Regions from separate parts of the Pantoea stewartii genome, predicted to be linked through region 2. Evidence: predicted binding sites of a transcription regulator. Region 2 holds the regulator's gene; the other holds the start of a gene.

Region 1 (4,367 bases), 2.1 Mb from region 2:
GATGACGTCGGAATCGCTGAAGGTCACGCCGGTAAAGCCATAACTTTCCAGCATCGGCACCAGAATGGCCGGCAGGAAGGTAATGAATAAGCCGTGCACGAAGCCCCCGATCATCGCTCCGCGCCGGCCCCCCAACGCATTACCAAACACGCCTGCCGTGCCGCCTGCAAAGAAGTTGGTGAGCAGACCCGGCAGAATCATTGCCAGACCAAACATCGGGAACACCAGCATGCCGACCACGGAGCCGAGCGTGGTCGCCAGGAAACCGACAATGACTGCGTTAGGCGCATAAGGAAACATGACCGGGCAGTCGAGTGCAGGCTTCGCATCCGGCACCAGCCGCATGGCAATGCCACGGAATGCCGGAACCAGTTCATTCAGCAGCAGTCGCACACCGCTGTAGAGGACAAACACGCCCGCGACAAACTGAATGGACTGCATAAAGGCATACATCAGGTAGTTGGTGCCGCTGCTGTACTGCGCAATAAAGGCGGGACCGGCTGCCAGCGCAGGGATCAGGTACATTGGCACCATCACCACCGCCATTGACAGGTAGGTGTCCTGTAAAAATTTGAAGTTGTCCGGTAACTTCAGATCCTCCGTCGAACGTGACCCTTTACCGACCACCTTCGCCACGGCCGCCGTCAGCAGATAGCCGATGGTACAGAAGTGGCCCAGGGCAACATCGTCCGAATCGGTAATACGCCGTACCACCGGCTGGGCCAGCGCGGGCATCACGACAGCCATAATGCCACCAAAAATCCCGCCGGTCAGAATCAGCGGTAAGCCGGTTAAGCCTGCTTTATAGCCGATGACCGCACCAATCGTGGCCATCCATAACAACGCCTGTCCGGTCAGGAAGATGTATTTAAACGGCGTCAGGCGGGCAATGATGATATTGACGATAAAGATCACCAGCAGCGTCATGGCCACTTCGGAGCCCAGTTCACGGTTGGCCAGCCCGGCGATGGCAGCCACATCAGTGATGTAGCCCTGCATGCCAAAGCCGTGGGTGAAGATACTGTTCAGGAAGGTCAGTGCGCCGACAATAATATTGATGCCCGCCATCATAATTAAGAAGCCGAGCAGGGTTTTAAATGTCCCTTCCATCACTTTTCCCGCAGATTTCTTTTGCAGCACCAGCCCAATCAGCGCAATAAAAGCGATAAGAATGGATGCCTGTCCCAGTAAATCTTTAACCAGAAAATTGATTACACTATTCATGATTAGCAACCTTCATATTACGTTCTTTTAAGAAAGCCACGATCTTTTGCTCAATTTCGGCTTTATCGGTAAGTTTATTTAATATAATGACCCGTTTAATCTGTTCTGGTGTGGCGTCAGCATTTAAAACATCCGCAAACGCTTTTTGCGTCAGAATCATGTCGGATTTAAATGCATTAGCTTCTGAAATTGTGGTGTGATCGATATCGGCTTCAATTTCCAGTTTTTTTAAAACGGCTTTCGCACTCATTTCGATGGCGAAACTTGAACCCAGACCACAACCACAAACACATAAAATTTTCAGCATGTTTTCTCCTCACACTATTTGCAGTTGTTTAGCGAGTTTATAATGGTGCCCTTCTGTATCGACCAGGCGTTTTTTCATGCTTATTAAGTCAATCGGAATAGGCTTATTGCTGCCGTTAATAATGACGGCTTTATTGCGCATTCCGGATTGAATACAACGAACCACTTCACTTGCCATAATGGTGCCCTGATAAATTTCCTCACAGGTGGGATCGCCATTACGCAGTCCATAACCGACAATCGTTTTGCGAATGCGCACACCGATCAACGGTTCAAGTTGCTTAATTAAGGTATCGATTGCGCCCTGAAAGCCCGGTGAATATTCACGTGTATAACCCTCAGAGCACAGGATAATGACGCTGTTCTGTTCACTGAGGCGCTGAGTGATGCGCCCGGCCAGCGTCGCCGTCGGAATCTGACACTCGGGGATTAACGCAAAATCCGCATTCGATTTTATTGCCGATTGCAGCGTCAGTTCACCGCAGTAACCGCCGAGCAACTCGACCATAAATACCCGGCCGGTTAATGCGCGCCCCGTATTCCGCAGTTTTGCCACCTCTTTAAGTACCTGCTCACAGGCAGTGGAAAAGCCCACGGTGTAATCACTGCCGAAGACATCGTTATCAATCGTCATACCGATGCCAAAACAGTTCACACCGAATTCGCTCAGCGTATGTAAAAATTGCAATGAGCCATCTCCGCCGGCCATAATTAATACATCAATACGCAATGCCTTAAGCTGTCGGGTAATGGTTTCGTATTCACTGCGAATTAATTTTCGCGTGGTCCTTCCCGACTGCATAACCGGAATCGAGGTAACAGAGAAATCCACTAAATCGCGTTGTGCAATTTCCTGACAGACATTATCGAGAAGTCCCGGAATACCGCCGTTAAATAACACCATTTCCGCCTGCGTCATTCTCGCAATCTGAAAAATAAAATTATTTATGCCGGTAACATCGCCGCCGCTGATTACCATCCCGATTCTCATTCTCCATTCCTCTCTGGCTCAATGCGTCTGCGGGCTATTGTTTCGGGATACAAGCCTTATATTTGCAAGTGAGATCACAAAAACGAGAGTATTTTGCCGGGTGGATAGATTGACAGCGGGGTTAAAACAGGTGTTTATGTGAATTAAATCACAATTAATAAGCGCGCCCGGTCTGTGAGCTTCGGTTGATAAAACAACGGGTTAAATATCATCAGGCGAAGAGAAACCGTTATTTCTGGCGCGTGTCCGGATAACAAAAAAACCGCGATGCAGATTTGTGATTTTCGCCTCACTTTTCACTGTGATGCTGACGGGTTATTTTGGCGGTCAGCACAGATACCGGTTATTTCGGCAGCGAAAAAGGATTCATCTTGTCCGGTTAAGCGTTCACCGGGTTTTCTTACACGCGCGGCACGATGATGAACGTTTGCGCAAAGCGAGCTGTGTTGTACCGGTGACGTTGGGTGAAGCGGGCATAAAAAAACCCGGCAACGGATGTGCCGGGCGGGAAAACATGCTGAAAGCGTTATTTTGCGTACGCTTCAGTGGAGATGGTCAGTTTGACATCGTCGCTGACCGCAGGCACGTATTTATCCAGTTTGAAGTCAGAACGCTTGATGGTGCCGGTCGCATCAAAACCAATCGCCTGCTTTTTCACCATCGGATGCTCACCCTGCTTGTTCAGCGTGGCGTGCAGCGTAACCGGTTTGGTGATGCCTTTCAGCGTCAGATTACCTTCTACGTCAAATTTGTTATCGCCTTTAGCAATGACTTTGGTGCTGCGGAAGGTCGCGCTCGGGTATTTGGCGACGTCAAAATAGTCGGCGCCTTTAAATTCTTTCGTCAGTGCAGGCACATGGCTGTCAATTTTGGTGACAGGCAAGGTCACGTCAACACGCGACTGCTCGGGTTTGCTGCTGTCGAACACCAGTGACCCCGTGGCATCCGGAATATCGGCGGTAGGATGCGAGAAGCCGAAGTGTTCCCAGCTCATAACGACCGACGTATGCTGTGGGTCCAGCTGGTAGTGCATTGTCTCAGCCTGAGAAACCGGGATATACAGCGCGGCAACTGCGATCAGTGGCAGTGTAAAACGTTTAACATCTTTCACTTTTCATTCCTTTTTTTATGGCGTCACATTGAGTCTGGTGCAAAGCGGCAGGAATAAAAAGTGAAGAGATTTGGCGTAAACAATCAAAATCATTCAACAATATCGACGAGTAATTATTCTACTGCTTATCGTCTGTTCGTAAGATGCGCCACGCTGATTTCTGGCTGCATAACTGGTGATGCAGCTGCGTTAACTGCTGAGTGCTGAGGGCAGCAATATCCTGTGACGTCAGTGTGGGCAGTCCGTTAGCCTGACGCAGCGCCTCGACGGTGGGTTCTTCCTGCGCTGCAGCTAACTGTGTTTTCACCCCGTCGAGATCGGCCGCGTCTGTCACGGACGTCATCTGCTGCAGGAAATCGTCGCAATACTGAATCAGCGTTGTGGCAGACAGGGTCGGTGACTGAAGCGCAAAAAGAATACCGTCGATATCCACACAACGCTGGTAACGGCAGCTGACGACATAACCGATGGGGTGTTCAACACGGTAGCGCTGATAAAATCGCGGCGCGTAAAGCAGCGCCAGCGCGCGCAGTGCGGCCAGCTGTTGAGGATCGGCCAGTGGTATGAACAGCAGAATGGCGCTGTCGTCCGAGGGGTGCGGTATCCTGCTTTCGCCGCTCACCCATGCCCGCGCGGGTAATGTAGGAGAATTGACCTTCAGCACGCTGAGCTGGTGCGCAAGTTGTTGATGTCGAGGGGCATTACCGCCCAGAAGGATGGCCCGCCAGCGCTGCG
Region 2 (4,367 bases):
CCTTAAGATGATCCAGAATGCGCCTGATGTGCTGCTCCAGTACTGTGACCGGTCCCTCGTTGATATCTTCAATTCCCTGTAACAGATCGGTTTGCGAACTTTCGCCGTCATATTCAAGCCGCTGCTGGCAACGCTGCAGCGCAATTTCACACCATTGCAGATAGTGCTCCGCCAGCGTAGGCGGCAGCATGGTATGTTCGCGTGCCAGAATCGTCATGGCGTTGATGTGCTCAACGATAAACTGGCTGTGCGTGACCCATAAACGCATATCCTGTAAATAGCGTGCGTTAAACCCCGGCTCCTGCATCGCCTGATTTAGTGAGTTAAAGACTGCATTGTGGGCCTGATTAACGTTAACGCGCTGATAGGCGAGTACCTCGGGAGACTGTTCCGGACCAAGCAACATGCGTAACGCGTCCTGGAAAGCCTCAAGCACATCATGTGCGTTCTGTCGTAGCAGGGCACTTTGCCATTGCGGCCAAAGCCATAACGTTCCGCCAAACGCAATCAGGCAGCCCATCAGGGTATCCAGCAGGCGCGGCAGTAAGAATTGTGCGCCGTTAAGTGACAGAAGTTGCAGGGTATATACCGCGGTGACCGTGAACCCCACCATCGACCAGCCGTAAAACTGGCGGGTAAAGCGATAGCTGATAAAGGTAATCACCAGCATGATGCTCAACACCAGCGGTTCAGGGACATCCAGCCGCAGCGAGGCCGCCGCAATCACCAGCCCGGCAAAGGTGCCCAGCGCACGGTGCTGAATACGCACCCGTGTGGCGCTGTAGTTACTCTGGCTGACAAACATAATGGTCATCAGAATCCAGTAGGGTTTGGGAATTGAAAAGAACAGCGCCAGCCCGCTACCCAGCATCAGCATCACAGAAAAACGTCCGGCCGTGCGCAGGGCAGATGAGCGCAGCGAGAGATAGCTTCTGAGTGCGGGCAGAAGCGGTAAACGGCGCTGGCGATCCGCCATCAAATCACGCTGATAAAGGGGCTTTTGTGTACGCAGTACCCGTGCGATGCGGCTGAAGTGATAAAGGCAAAAATTTCCTACCGGATTGTCCGGGTGCTGACGGGCGATTTTTTCCAGTGCCCCCAGCTGCTTGTCCATATCAAAGCGACTGGACAGTTGGTGGTACAGGATGTTGTCTGCCAGCTCACGTAAACGGGCGGAAATGGTTTTCGCATTCCAGCGAATCACGGCCTCTGCATGGCTTTGTTCTACCAGTTTTTGCACTTCTTCTGGCTGATGCAGGCTGACAGAAATGTGTTCCTGTAAATCCAGTGCGACCTGAAAAGCGCGGGTCAGTCGCTTATGACTGTGATCGCGGCTGGCGGACAGCATATGCATCTGCTGATAACAGGTGTTGATGAGGTCGATTGCTTTTTGTTGCCGCGCCAGCAACGGTGGTAGCGCCTTCTCCGGATCGGTAAGTTGCGTCAACAAGGTGTACTTGGCGTCACAATAGTTCGCCAGTTCGCGGTAAATCAGACTCAGGCTTTCACGCATTGGCTGCTCTTTCCACAGCCAAAACCAGAACCAGTTAAACAGGCCATACCACAGCGTACCGCCGATGTAGAGCAGGGGCGGTACGTAAATGGGCATGCGGCCAATCAGGCTGGTGGTAAATATCGCTGCGATCAGTGTGGCAGGGAGTAACCGTGCGTGCAGTGGGCTGATTTCACCTGTCACGCCCAGCAGCAAAGGCAGGGCGAAAAGAATAAGCGGTAAGGGCACGTCTTTAAACAGAAGCCACTGCATCAGTAAGCTACCCAAGGCAAACAGGCTGCCGCCGACAATCAGGCGTTTAAAGAAGCGTTTGTGGGGTGTATCCAGACCGGCAATATTGCAGCAGGCAGGCACCAATGAGAACAGCAATCCTTTTTGCAGATCGCCAAACAGCCAGCCGAGCGCGACGGGGAGACACAACACCAGTGTCTGGCGCAGGGCATAGTTAACTTCAGGGTGATAAATTATTCTTCGCCACATCGGCTCAACGCAAATAATTCACGGCATAACGTTGCCATTATGCCGTGAAGAATAAAGCTTAGCGCGTGCCGTAAACAACAATTGTTTTGCCGTGTGCGGAGATCAGATTCTGGTCTTCCAGCATCTTCAAAATACGTCCCACGGTTTCACGTGAACATCCCACGATTTGGCCAATTTCCTGACGCGTAATTTTAATTTGCATGCCGTCAGGATGCGTCATGGCGTCCGGCTGTTTCGCCAGGTTGAGCAACGTCTGCGCAATGCGACCGGTGACATCAAGGAACGCGAGGTTGCCCACTTTTTCCGATGTGACCTGCAGACGGCGCGCCATTTGCGAGGAGAGGCGCATGAGGATGTCCGGATTCACCTGAATCAGCTGACGGAATTTTTTGTAGGAAATCTCTGCCACTTCGCACGCGGTTTTCGCACGTACCCAGGCGCTGCGCTCCTGACCTTCTTCGAACAGGCCAAGCTCACCAATAAAGTCGCCCTGATTCAGATAGGACAGAATCATCTCCTTGCCTTCTTCATCCTTAATCAGTACCGCAACGGAACCTTTAACGATGTAGTAAAGCGTTTCCGCCTTTTCACCTTGATGAATGAGCGTACTTTTGGATGGATACTTGTGAATATGGCAATGGGACAGGAACCATTCAAGTGTAGGGTCTGTTTGCGGTTTGCCGAGAACCATTCGCTATTATCCTCTGTTGTAATCGTGCCCAAAATACAGGGCTCTGTTTCCCTGCCAGGCGATGTAAGCGTTAAGCGTCTTTCCATTCAGGAAATTATTCGGGCTGCATTCGGCGCAGTGCGCATCATTCTTCCCGGCTTCGTCTTCGGATGACGAAAAATATTTTCAGCTCTGTTTGTAGCACAGCTTACGTCGACTGTCTTGTGTTGTCTCGCTTCAGCAAGATGGCGTTTTCTCTGGATTGCTGTTTCCCAGGCAAAAGCGTACGCTGAGCCAAAACAGGGTATTCTGAGGTCAAAATTATGCAGGCACGCGTCAAATGGGTTGAAGGGTTAACATTCCTGGGGGAATCATCGTCCGGCCATCAGATACTGATGGATGGCAATTCTGGCGATAAAGCGCCGAGCCCTATGGAGATGGTGCTGATGGCGGCGGGGGGATGCAGCGCCATTGACGTTGTGTCAATTTTGCAAAAAGGCCGCAACGATGTGGTTGATTGCGAAGTGAAACTATCCTCTGAACGTCGGGAAGAAGCCCCCCGCATCTTTACCCATATCAATCTGCATTTTATCGTCAGCGGCAACGCACTTTCGGATAAAGCCGTGGCACGCGCTGTCGATCTGTCAGCGGAAAAATATTGCTCTGTCGCCATCATGTTAGGCAAAGGCGTCAACATTACCCACAGCTACGAAGTGATCGCGCTGTAATCTCACAGAGGCCAGGCTGGCCTCTGTGGTTATTCAATCCGTTTCCCTTCCATGAGCCGTTTTACTAACGGCGCCATAATTAACTCCATCGCCAGTCCCATTTTGCCGCCGGGTACCACCAGCGTGTTGATATTGGAAATAAACGATCCCTGCAGCATGGCCAGCAGATAGGGAAAATCAATGTCTTCCAGCCCCTGAAAGTGGATAACCACAAAGCTTTCATCCAGCGAAGGGATGGTGCGCGCGGCAAAGGGATTAGAGGTATCCACCGTGGGGACGCGCTGAAAGTTAATATGGGTTCGTGAAAACTGCGGCGTAATGAAATTGATGTAATCTTCCATGGAACGCACTACCGAATCCATCACCGCTTCGCGTGAATGGCCACGCTCGCTGGTATCGCGCACCAGTTTCTGAATCCACTCCAGGTTGACGATGGGCACGACGCCGACCAGCAAATCGACTTTTTCCGCCACATTGTGTTGTGCAGTCACCACGCCGCCGTGCAAGCCTTCATAAAACAGCACATCCGTATCCGGTGGTAACGGTTGCCAGGGCGTGAAGGTGCCGGGAACCTGATTCCAGGGAACGGCTTCATCATAGGTGTGCAGATACTTACGCGACTGACCCTTACCGTGTTCGCCGTATTCGATGAACGTTTGCTCCAGCAGGCCAAAATCATTCGCCTCCGGGCCAAAGTAGCTGATATGTCGCCCCAGATCGCGCGCTTTTCGGATAGCCATGTCCATTTCGGGTCGGGTAAAGCGGTGAAAACTGTCCCCTTCCAGTTCGGCAGCGTGCAAACCGAGTTGCTGAAAAATTTTACGGAACGCCAGGCTGGTGGTGGTGGTTCCCGCTCCGCTGGAGCCCGTTACCGCGATAATCGGATGGCGTGCAGACATAGTTGAAGTCCCTGTGACGTCGGGCGATGAGCATTGTTAGCACGATTTTCCGTTCGTTGCATCAGCCACGAAACTCG

The links. Region 2 encodes CRP, which controls carbon source genes, mostly activating them, when cyclic AMP is high. Its sites were predicted from a motif close to ATGTGANNNNNNTCACAT; they were not measured.
Region 1: a site for CRP is predicted at 2,658-2,675, ahead of G5574_RS01515 (6-phosphofructokinase). Genes of this name have one in related genera too.

The regions. Positions count from the first base shown of each region.
Region 1 is NZ_CP049115.1:333,643-338,009, reverse strand. Features, by position in the region: gene G5574_RS01525 (PTS sugar transporter subunit IIC) at 1-1,224, opposite strand, end outside; gene G5574_RS01520 (PTS sugar transporter subunit IIB) at 1,217-1,531, opposite strand; gene G5574_RS01515 (6-phosphofructokinase) at 1,541-2,521, opposite strand; gene G5574_RS01510 (YceI family protein) at 3,048-3,632, opposite strand; gene pqqF (pyrroloquinoline quinone biosynthesis protein PqqF) at 3,751-4,367, opposite strand, start outside.
Region 2 is NZ_CP049115.1:2,472,795-2,477,161, reverse strand. Features, by position in the region: gene G5574_RS11855 (YccS/YhfK family putative transporter) at 1-1,993, opposite strand, end outside; gene crp (cAMP-activated global transcriptional regulator CRP) at 2,052-2,684, opposite strand; gene G5574_RS11845 (OsmC family protein) at 2,987-3,391, shown strand; gene G5574_RS11840 (phosphoribulokinase) at 3,421-4,290, opposite strand; gene G5574_RS11835 (YheU family protein) at 4,352-4,367, opposite strand, start outside.